Regions from separate parts of the Sphingomonas sp. 22176 genome, predicted to be linked through region 2. Evidence: riboswitches for the same ligand, from Rfam matches in the RefSeq annotation. Region 2 holds a riboswitch; the other holds the start of a gene.
The links. Region 2 has a riboswitch for S-adenosylmethionine ahead of ACTJKY_RS08120 (aminotransferase class V-fold PLP-dependent enzyme). Riboswitches for the same ligand answer to the same signal wherever they lie in the genome.
Positions count from the first base shown of each region.

Region 1: linked by a shared signal. The riboswitch ahead of ACTJKY_RS07810 (threonine aldolase family protein) and the one ahead of ACTJKY_RS08120 (aminotransferase class V-fold PLP-dependent enzyme) in region 2 are both predicted to bind S-adenosylmethionine.

Region 1 is NZ_JBQEPL010000001.1:1,602,588-1,607,866, reverse strand. Features, by position in the region: gene ACTJKY_RS07825 (bifunctional riboflavin kinase/FAD synthetase) at 1-790, shown strand, start outside; gene ACTJKY_RS07820 (competence/damage-inducible protein A) at 801-1,556, opposite strand; gene map (type I methionyl aminopeptidase) at 1,610-2,434, shown strand; SAM-I-IV-variant riboswitch at 2,537-2,646, shown strand; gene ACTJKY_RS07810 (threonine aldolase family protein) at 2,699-3,751, shown strand; gene ACTJKY_RS07805 (ferredoxin--NADP reductase) at 3,922-4,737, opposite strand; gene ACTJKY_RS07800 (hypothetical protein) at 4,865-5,119, opposite strand; gene ACTJKY_RS07795 (methyl-accepting chemotaxis protein) at 5,273-5,279, shown strand, end outside.
Region 2 is NZ_JBQEPL010000002.1:51,620-56,898, forward strand. Features, by position in the region: gene ACTJKY_RS08110 (sensor domain-containing phosphodiesterase) at 1-316, opposite strand, end outside; partial or broken gene ACTJKY_RS08115 (IS481 family transposase) at 584-1,534, opposite strand; SAM-I-IV-variant riboswitch at 1,835-1,939, shown strand; gene ACTJKY_RS08120 (aminotransferase class V-fold PLP-dependent enzyme) at 1,977-2,756, shown strand; gene ACTJKY_RS08125 (hypothetical protein) at 2,887-3,102, shown strand; gene ACTJKY_RS08130 (DUF6055 domain-containing protein) at 3,500-4,927, opposite strand.

The DNA.
Region 1 (5,279 bases), on a different contig from region 2:
CCCCGCGATCGTCGCGACCTTCGATCCGCATCCACGGCGCTTCTTCCAGCCCGACGCCCCGCCCTTCCGGCTGACCACGCTCGACCAGCGCGAGCAGCTGTTCGCCGGCGCGGGTGCAGACGGCATGCTGGTGTTCCATTTCGACGCCACCCTCGCCCGCCTCACCGCGCGGCAATTCGCCGAGCAGCTGGTGGACACGGCCGGCGCGGCCGGCGTCGTCACCGGCGAAGATTTCACCTTCGGCAAGGGCCGCGAAGGCAATGTCGCGACACTCGCGACGCTCGGCAGCGAACTCGGCTTCACCGCCGAGACGGTGGGCGCGGTGGCGCTGGACGGCCAGATCGTCTCCTCCAGCCGGATCCGCGAGCTTCTCAAGGCCGGTGATCCGCGCGGTGCCGCGACGCTGCTCACTCGCCCCTTCGCGATCGCGGCGGAAGTGGAAGGCGGCGCCAAGCTGGGCCGCCAGCTAGGCTATCCCACTGCCAATATGCGGCTCGGCACCTATCTTCGCCCGAAATACGGCATCTATGCCGTGCGCGGGCGGCTGCCCGATGGCCGCGTGCTGGATGGTGTCGCCAATCTCGGCATCCGCCCCAGCTTCGATCCGCCGATCGAGCTGCTGGAAAGCTTCTTCTTCGATTTCAGCGGCGACCTGTACGGCCAGCAGCTCGAAGTCGAGCTGATCGAGTATCTGCGGCCCGAGGCGAAGTTCGACAATCTCGACGCGCTGATCGTGCAGATGGACAAGGATTCGGCGCGGGCGCGGGAGCTGCTCGCGCGGGGCGTCTGACGGCGCTTCGCTAGATCCCGCCGTCGACCGCCGCAAAGCCGCGCGTTTCCAGCCCGTCAGCAATTACCGCGACGACCCGGTCGACGACCGCCGCATCGGTCGCGCGCACCACGAAATTGGCCCCCACGCGCCCTTCCCGGAAAAACGGATAGCTGCCGATAGACACGCCCTCGTGTGCGCGCTCGGTATCGCCCAGCAGGTCGGCGATCTCGCTCTCCGCGACCCAGCAGCCGATCGTGCGCGAGACGACCGGCAGTCCGCCTTCCAGCGTGCCGGTCAGCGCATCGAGCATGCCCGCCGCGATGTGCGGCACGCCGGCCAGGATGAAGATGTTGCCCCAGCGGATCCCCGGCGCACCGGACATGCGGTTGACGATCAGCTCGGCGCCTTCGGGCACCCGCGCCATCCGCAGCCGCGCCTCGCTGAGCCCGCCCTTGCTGGCGTAATAAGCCTCCAGCAGCGCGCGCGCCTGCGGGTGGACGATCACCGGCACGCCGAGCGCCGCGGCGATCGCGTCCACCGTGATGTCGTCATGCGTCGGCCCGATGCCGCCGGTGGTGAAGCAATAATCGTTGCGGGCGCGCAGCGTGTTGACGGCTTCCACGATCGCGTCCTGCTTGTCGGGCACCACCCGCACCTCGGCGAGGCGGATGCCCTGCGCATTCGCCCAGGTGGCGAGCTGCGCAATGTTCTTGTCCTGGGTTCGGCCCGACAGGATTTCGTCGCCGATCACCACCAGGGCCGCTGTCCAGATCCGCTCGTGCATGTGCTTAGCGCTACGCTCTCGCAAAGGCGGGTGCAAACGCCTATATGGACAGGATGACCGAATATGTGACCGTCACCGCGGATATGCCGCAGGCGCGCAGCCATGCGATCAAGCTCCATGGGCCCGAAGGCTTTGAAGGCATGCGCAAGGCCGGCCGCCTCGCCGCCGAGATCCTCGACGCGCTGGTGCCGCACGTCGTCCCCGGCGTGACCACCCAGGAGCTGGACGACATCGTCCGGTCGATGACCGTCGCCGGCGGCGGCGTGCCCGCGACGCTCGGCTATCGCGGCTATACGCACAGCTGCTGCATCTCGATCAACCATGTCGTCTGCCACGGGATTCCGGGCGACCGCGTCCTCAAGGACGGCGACATCGTCAATATCGACGTGACCCCGCTGCTCGGCGGCTGGCATGGGGACACCAGCCGCATGTACCTGGTCGGTGACGTGCCGATCAAGGCGCGCCGGCTGGTCGACGTGACCTATGAATGCCTGATGCTGGGCATCGAGCAGGCCAAGCCGGGCAACCATCTGGGCGACATCAGCCACGCCATCCAGCGACATGCCGAGAAGCATCGCTACGGCGTGGTCCGCGATTTCTGCGGGCACGGGCTCGGCCAGGTGTTCCACGACGCGCCTGAAGTGGTCCATGTCGGCCGCCCCGGCACCGGCCCCGAGCTGCGCCCGGGCATGTTCTTCACGATCGAGCCGATGATCAACATCGGCCGGCCGGACGTGAAGCTGCTCGACGACGGCTGGACGGCGGTGACGCGCGATCGCTCGCTTTCGGCGCAGTTCGAGCACTCGATCGGCATCACCGAAACCGGCTGCGAGATCTTCACCACCAGCCCCAAGGGCCTGCACCAGCCGCCGTACTGAGGGGCTCGCGCGCCTGAGACCCTAAACTTCCTAAACTTCGCGGTCCTGCGGGAGGGCGTACGCAACAATCTTGCGCCCTCCCACAACTTCCGCTAACACCCTCGCCAGCATCAAGAGTCGGGCCGACGCCCGGCACCAACCTGCCCCGTGCAAGGTGGTGCCTCCACGCCGAGTGGGGGGATGTGGCCGAACCCGGCAACACGGTGTCCACGCCACATTTCCTGTCGTCGCCCGCCTCCTGGAACAGGAAGAAGGCAGTAGAGCGTGACCACCGAAGCCCAGCAATTCGCCAGCGACAATTATGCCGGAATCTGCCCCGAGGCCTGGGCAGCAATGGAAGCCGCCAACACCGGTCACGCCCCGGCCTATGGCGACGACCATTGGACCCACAGCGCCGCCGACGCCTTCCGCACCCTGTTCGAAACCGATTGCGAGGTGTTCTTCGCCTTCAACGGCACCGCGGCCAATTCGCTGGCGCTGGCCGCACTCTGCCAATCCTATCACAGCGTGATCTGCTCGGCCGCGGCGCATGTTGAAACCGACGAATGCGGTGCGCCAGAATTCTTCTCGAACGGCTCGAAGCTGCTCGTCGCGCAGAGCGAGGACGGCAAGCTGACCCCCGCCGCCGTGCGCGCCGTGGCGACCAGCCGCTCCGACATCCACTTTCCCAAGCCGCGCGTCGTGACGATCACCCAGCCCACCGAGACCGGGCAGGTCTACACGGTGGATGAAGTGAAGGCGCTCTCAGCCGTGTGCCGCGAGCTGGGCCTCAAGCTGCACATGGACGGCGCGCGCTTCGCCCATGCCGTTGCGACGCTCGGCTGCGATCCGGCCGAGATCACCTGGCGTGCCGGCGTCGACGTGCTCTGCTTCGGCGGCACCAAGAACGGCATGGCGGTGGGCGAAGCCGTCCTGTTCTTCGACCGCGCACTGGCGCAGGACTTCGATTATCGCTGCAAACAGGCCGGGCAGCTCGCCTCCAAGATGCGCTTCCTGGCCGCTCCCTGGGTCGGCATGCTGGAAAACGGCGCCTGGCTGCGCAATGCGCGCCATGCCAACGCTTGCGCGCAGCAGCTGGCGGGGCAGCTCGCGGAGCTGCCGGGAATCGAGCTGATGTTCCCGGTGGAGGCCAACGGCGTGTTCGTCCGCGCGCCCGAACCGGTGCTGGAGGGCCTGCGCGCGCGCGGCTGGCGCTTCTATACCTTCATCGGCGGCGGCGCGCGGTTCATGTTCGCGTGGGACGCCGATCCGGCACGGGTGGACCAACTGGCCGCCGATATCCGCGCGGTCAGCGGAACGACGGCGCTCGCCGCCTGAGTGTTTCCTCCCTCGGAGCGCAGCTCCGGGGGAGGGGGACCATTTGCGCAGCAAATGGTGGAGGGGGCTTGCCGGCGGCGGGAGGGTTCTCCCCCTCCACCACCGCCTTCGGCGGCGGTCCCCCTCCCCCGGCTTTGCCGAGGGAGGAGACGCTAACTAGGTACGCCAGCTCAGCCGACGAAGGCGCGCTCGATCACGAAATCGCCCGGCGCGTTGTTCGAGCCTTCCTTGAAGCCCTTGCCCTCGAGCAGCGAGGCGAAATCGCGGATCATGTCCATCGATCCGCACAGCATCACGCGGTCGGTCTCCGGATGGAGCACCGCGTCGCCCGGCACGCCTTCGAACAGCTTGCCGTTCTCCAGCAGCGTGCCGATCCGGTCGCTGGTGTGGAACGGCTCGCGGGTCACCGTCGGCACATAGTGGAACTGGGCCGCGGCCTGCTCGCCGATCAGCGGATCGTCCGCCAGCTTGGCGGCGAGTTCGTCATGATAGGCAAGGTCGCTCACCCGGCGCACGCTGTGCACCGCGATCACCTGCTCGAACCGCTCATAGATCTCGGGGTCGCGCGCGACGCTGAGGAACGGCGCCAGGCCGGTGCCGGTGGAGAGCAGGAACAGGCGGCGACCCGGCAGCAGCGCGTCGGCGACCAGCGTGCCCGTGGACTTCTTGCCCAGATAAATGTCGTCGCCCGGCAATATCTTCTGCAGCTTGGAGGTCAGCGGACCATCCTGCACCTTGATCGAGAGGAATTCGAGCTCCTCGGCCCAAGACGGGCTGGCGACCGAATAGGCCCGCATCAGCGGCTTGCCGCCCTCGCCTTCGAGGCCGATCATCACGAACTCGCCCGAGCGGAAGCGGAAGCTGGCCGGCCGCGCGATCGCGAAGCTGAACAGATGCTCGTTCCAATGGCGGACCCACAGCACCTTGGCGGTGGCGAAGGCGGGATGTTCGGGGAGCAGCGCGGGCGCGCGCGTGTCGACGGTCATGAAAGCGGATCCTCGTAACGCTCTGGTCGCCCCGGTCGCCCGCTTGGCGGGACCGGGATAGCAATAAATGAAGGCGGCCCTCTGCCACCAGAAGCCGCCTGCGTCCAGAAAGTAGCGCTTCGGCGGCCTAAACGCGTTGTGCCATCGGCGCGCCCGTCGTCCAGTGCAGCAGCAGCGCCATCGTGTCCTCGGCTGTCAGTGTCTCGCCGTTCGTTTCGATCCAGCAGTCGCCGCGCTGCTCGGGCTGCACCGCCGAGAGCCCGTGCGCCAGCAGCACCAGCGAGCCCCGCGCCACCACCACCGAACGCGCCCCCGCCGACGCCACCCCATCGGCGATCCGCCGTCGCAGCTCGGCCGGCGCATTCATCGGCGGCGATCGCATCGAAGCTTCCCCTGTCCAGCCCGTGATCGTGCAGCCAGTTAACGTTCACAGACAGCTTCAGCCGCAAATATGCGAAAATTTCATGGGGGAATGTCGTAAACCTGTAATCAAACACTAATCGCTCGTTTACCGGCCTGCCGTACCGGGGCGTCGATGCTCG
Region 2 (5,279 bases):
ATGACTTTTTCGAGAGAGTTACCTCAGAACAAGGAGCTCCTTCACGAGGCATGCTCCAGACGTCAAATCCATATTTTGATTTGAAAATTTGCTCGTGTTCCGCAGTTAGGGAAATCGCGGCATATGGGAGTTGAAAAACCTGTGCAGCCGTTCGCGTTATTCGATCAAGGTGCTTGCTCGCAGGTGCCTGGAGAATCGTCAGTTGATGAAGTGCATTCAACCGAACAGATTCTGCATAAGTGTGCACAGCTTCATCCTTTTCGAATATGTCCGAGACTTGTTTGATGTCGGACAGATGGTTCGTTGTTTTCTTCAAACGATGAATGTGCAGATACGTATATTTCCGATGTTGCGCGTTTCGACGGCTTCGGCGGTCGGCGACAGGGCGTTTCGGGCGGAACTCGACAATCAGCCCTGCGAACCGCTAAAGGGTCATTCTAGTAAATAATATGCGACATCGCAAATCGTTTGGGATTGGAGCAACTTAATGTCGAATATGTTCCTAAGATGTGACTTTTACGCGAGGTGGCTCTAATCGACATCGCCAGCAAGCAGCCGAACTGTCATGTTGTATACTAGTTGTTTAGTCCGGCATCTTGTGGATCGGATTGACGATGAACCGGTCTGGCTCTGACGTCCAGATCTTGGCGATGTATTCCTAGGGTGTGAGCCCGCTGAGCGTCTTGAGCCGGCGGGCAAAATTATAGGCGGCCATGAAGTCAGCGAGGTGCGTCCGCAGCTGGTCGTGGCTGTCGTAGTGGAAGCGTTTGACGGTCGCCTCCTTGATGGTGCGGTTCATCCGCTCGACTTGTCCGTTGGTCCACGGATGGTTCGGTCCGGTGAGCCGGTGCTCGATGCCGTTTGCCTCGCAGATCATGTCGAAGTGCATCTGGCGGGAGCAGGCGGTATTCCGGTTGCGGGGCTGCTCGGCGAACTGAATGCCATTGTCGGTCAGGATGGTTTGGATGCGGTAGGGGACGGCTGTCAGCAGGTGTTCGAGGAACTCCCACGCTGTCCGTCGATCAGCCTTGTCAACCAGCTGCGTGACCGCGAGCTTGCTGGTGCGGTCGATGCCGACGAGCAGGTAGAGTTTGCCTTCGGCGGTCTGCACCTCGGCAATATCGATGTGGAAGAAGCCGATGGGGTAGCGCTTGAAGCGCGGCCGCTTCGGCTTGTCGCCCTCAATGTCCGGCAAGCGCGACATGCCGTGTCGCTGAAGGCACCGATGCAGCGCTGAGCGCGTCAGATGCGGGAGCGACGGTTGCAGGGCGTAGAGGCAGTCGTCGAGTGGCAGCAGTGTGTGGCGCCGGAACGCCACAACCATCGCCTCCTCGGCCTCGGTCAGGGTCGTTGAATGGGGGGCTTTCGGCCCGGTCTTCAAATCATCGACCGTCGCCCGTTTCCGCCACTTCGCGACCGTCTTTGGGTTGATCCCCAGTTCCCGGCTCAGCGTCGCGAGCGAAGCCTGCGATCGCTGTATTGCTGCTCGGACGGCGTGCGTGGTCGTGGCGCTCCCGTGACGAACCTGTCCCACATCGCTTCCTTCCATTCCAACGAAAGGATCGCACCATCAAACCGTGGGATCAAACAGCGCAGCGTTCGTGCTTTAGCGACAAGCGCCACAGAGGCACCCGCCCTCGATCATCCCTGGACTGTTCATAGGCAAAATTTGCACAATCAGCGCCCATTATGGAACGTCAGATTGCCCAAAGAGCTACCGCGCGGCCATTCCCAAAACTCGATCCCAATCGAGAAACAGCAGACGTCGATGGAGTGCCGAATGTCGGCGGGCTTCATCCCGAGCTTGCGGGCGCAGGAAGCGCGACGTAAGGTGATTGCGCATCAAGAGTTGGAACGACGCCAACGCCAACCTGCCAATCCGGGCAAGGTGGCTCTCCGCGAGGAGGATGTGGCCGAGCCGGCAACAAAACGGACTGTGTCACGCGTCGTCTCCAAAATGTGCAGGGAGCGAAAACGTGACGGACGATCAATCACTTCAGCCGAAGGCATCTCTCTACTTCGCGAATGCGGCGGCCGGCGTCATGCTGCCCGACGTCGTCGAGGCGACTGTGAGGCATCTTCGCCGCGAAGCTGAAATCGGCGCAGTTCCTGCCGCAGCGGAAGCATCAGACGTCATTGCGGCGGGCTATGCTGCGGCAGCCGACCTGATCGGAGCCGAGATCGATGAGGTGGCTTTCGTCGGGAGCGGCAACCGGGCGCTCGCGGCCTTGATCCAATCCGCGGCCCTTCAACCAGGAGATCACGTGCTGGTCGACCGCACGTGCTGGGGCGGCACACTCCACATGTTGTCCAGCTATCCCGGCGTCATCGTTGACGTGATGCCGGTCGATCAGCACGGTCGGGTCGATGTGGATGCGGCCAAGGCGCGGGCGCACCCCGCAACCAGGCTTGTCGTGCTGACATGGTGCCCCGCCACCTGCGCGATCTTTAAACCGGCGGAGGCGGTGGGCGTGCTCGCGGAGGAGTTGGGTGCTTTTTACATCGTCGATGCGTGCCAAGTGGCGGGTCAACGCCCGATCGACGTCCGCGATCTGCGCTGTCACGGCCTCGCTGCGAGCGGACGCAAGTGGCTTAGAGGGCCGCGTGGCACTGCGCTGCTTTATGCTTCCCGAGAATACTTGACCGCCACCCGGGCATTCATGGCTGACCAGTTCGGCAAGGCCGAACCGATGCACGGCGCTATGAGACAGGGGAATCGAACGTGGCCGGTCGGGTCGGCCTGTCCGTCGCGCTAAGCGGCGCGCAGGCAATCGGCGTAGACGCTATCGCGCGACAACTCGCCAACATCGCAGATAGGCTTCGCACTCGCATTCTGGCGGTGTCGGGCGCGGCGATCATCGAGCAGGGGATGACCTCGCGGGTTTCGTGACGGTGACCGGTCTGGATGTGCCTAAGACCGCCGCCGCGCTGGCCCGTGCCGGCATCACAATCAGCAGTCCGGGGCGCACCTACGCGCCGCTAGACATGGATGCGCGGGGCCTAACCAGCATTATTCGGATCGCGCCTCATGTTTTCAGCACAGCGGGCGACGTCGATGCGCTAGTCCAGGTTCTGGAGCGGGTAGCGACTCATAATCACTGATGAGGGATTCCCGAAACATCATCGCTATGCGAATACCTCGACCGTCTCACCGACCCTCTCCAATGGGAACAATAAATGCGCAGACGGAGGCGGTTCTTCGCGGCCTTCTACGACCGAGTGTATCCCCGCTGCATGACTTCCACACGTTCGGGACCGAGCGGAATCCGCCCATGCAAAGCCGCCTCTCCGATGGTACGGACACGTGGATTTGGTCGACTCATTCGCATTACAGCTTCTTTAGATGTTTACGCCTTTAGCGGCGCAACTGGTTAACACATTTGTATATACAACTATGTTGCGTAAATTTCGGAGGAAGTCGCGCTAGTGTCGAGTTCCGTTCATTCCTTCTCGACCAAGTTCACAGCCCTTAACGGTGGAAGGGCGCGCGCGATCGGCGCTACCTTGCCACTGCTCCAGTGAGTTTGAGCTGATAAGGGAATATGTCGGGCGTTGGGAATTGGGCGTCGCCGTTCCAACCTAAAGTCTGATAAACATAAGGAGTCGCGGTGACTGCAAGAATATAAGTTACCCCTGTGCTTACCGGTATTTGTGAGCTGGCGCTCTCCGCATCATCAACCGCTGCCAGAGGGCTGTACATTGCTCTGCCTTGAGCATCGATCGCAACTAAGCGGAAGCGCCACGCCGATTTTGGAATCTTCGGCTCGCCGGTCAACTGTACCGTTATTTTCGAAGAGTCCAGCTCAGGCGTGAGGCGAATCAAATGCGTGCCGAACTGTAGGAGTGGTCGGTCGTACGACGAATGATAAGTGCCAGCCACACTTGCCGGCGACAGCTCTGCATAGCGTTGGGCCATGGGCACATCTCGAGCATAATCTAGGAGCGCCTTCTGCATCTCGAAATCGCCGGCCGCTAACCTGGCACCGAACATGCCCATGAAATCGGCGAAGCTACGCCATCCGTTCGGAAATGCGCCCGTCTTCTGCCCAATCCGAACAAATGCTTCCATTTGATCCTCACGACTCCGCCCGTCGGCTTCGCGCAAATTGTCAGTCCAGACTTGCCAGAGGAGTGGGCGCGTAGAGTCACCTTCCTGCAAGGCGACTAGCCAAGGCCATGCCGCATATCGCAGGTCGGAAAAGGTCGGACCCTTTTCAAGCTGCCCCAGATATGCCGCGACTTGAGCCCCCCCGTTCATCGAAAGCGAGACACTGTTCCATTCGGCAAAAGTTTCCCACGCGGGCCCCGCCGAAGGTCGGTCACGAAATCCTCCGGTGTACGTAGATATGACGTGCGAATATTCGTGGACGAGTGTGGTTGATCCGGGCTGCAGATACACGCTGCTCAACCAAAGCGCGTCCGACGCGCTGGCGCCGCAGTCACCTCGGTCTCCATCCGAGATCCAAGGCAGCCCAGTGCCACAGATGTAGATGTTGATTCGCTTGGGTGAAGGATCATTCAAATAGGGAAGCGGTGAATTCAGGAAGTATTGGTTGAGAAGCCAGATCTGCTCTGCCCAGGCACCAGTGTCGCGTACCATGTCGTCCCATGCAGCGCCACGGCCTTTCTGATAGATATAGCTGAAGGCAGAATGATCAGTCCCATACCAGATACTGAAATGCTGGGTATTGAAGAGCCCAAGCCGGCCGTCTTCCACCGCTGCCTCGGTGGCGCGGCCAGACTGATAATCAGTTGCGTACGTGCGTGAATCGGCTGTGAGTGGATGCTCCGCAACGCGCCGGTCGATCTCGGCGACATCGGACGGCGAAAACGAGCGGCTCTGAAATGAGCGGCGACAGCCGTCTGGCAGTTCGAGCACGACCGTTCGGCGGGAAAACTCGGCGTCGCGCCCGAACGCCACCACCATTCGAGCCTCGAAGGGCGCTCCGGCGGAACGGCCTGGATCAGACGCCTGACCAGCGGTCGAATCGCTGTCGAGTGGCGTCCAGCGGCGCAGCGGACCTAGCGCTCCCCAGGGCCGCCACGTCGAGGTAGTAGTGCAGGCTGTGGAAGCAGGTGTCGGCGCGGGGCTAGAACTTGGCACAGGCGTAGGCAATACGATAGAGGGTGATTTCACCGACCCATTGCTGTCATTTCCCCCGCAACCGCACAAGAGCATCGGCAACAAACAAAGGGCAGCCCGCGGCCTTATGGAAATTTGAGTGCTGCTCATGAAGGTGTCCTACACTTGGATCGTTTCAAATTTGCGTGGTGTCACA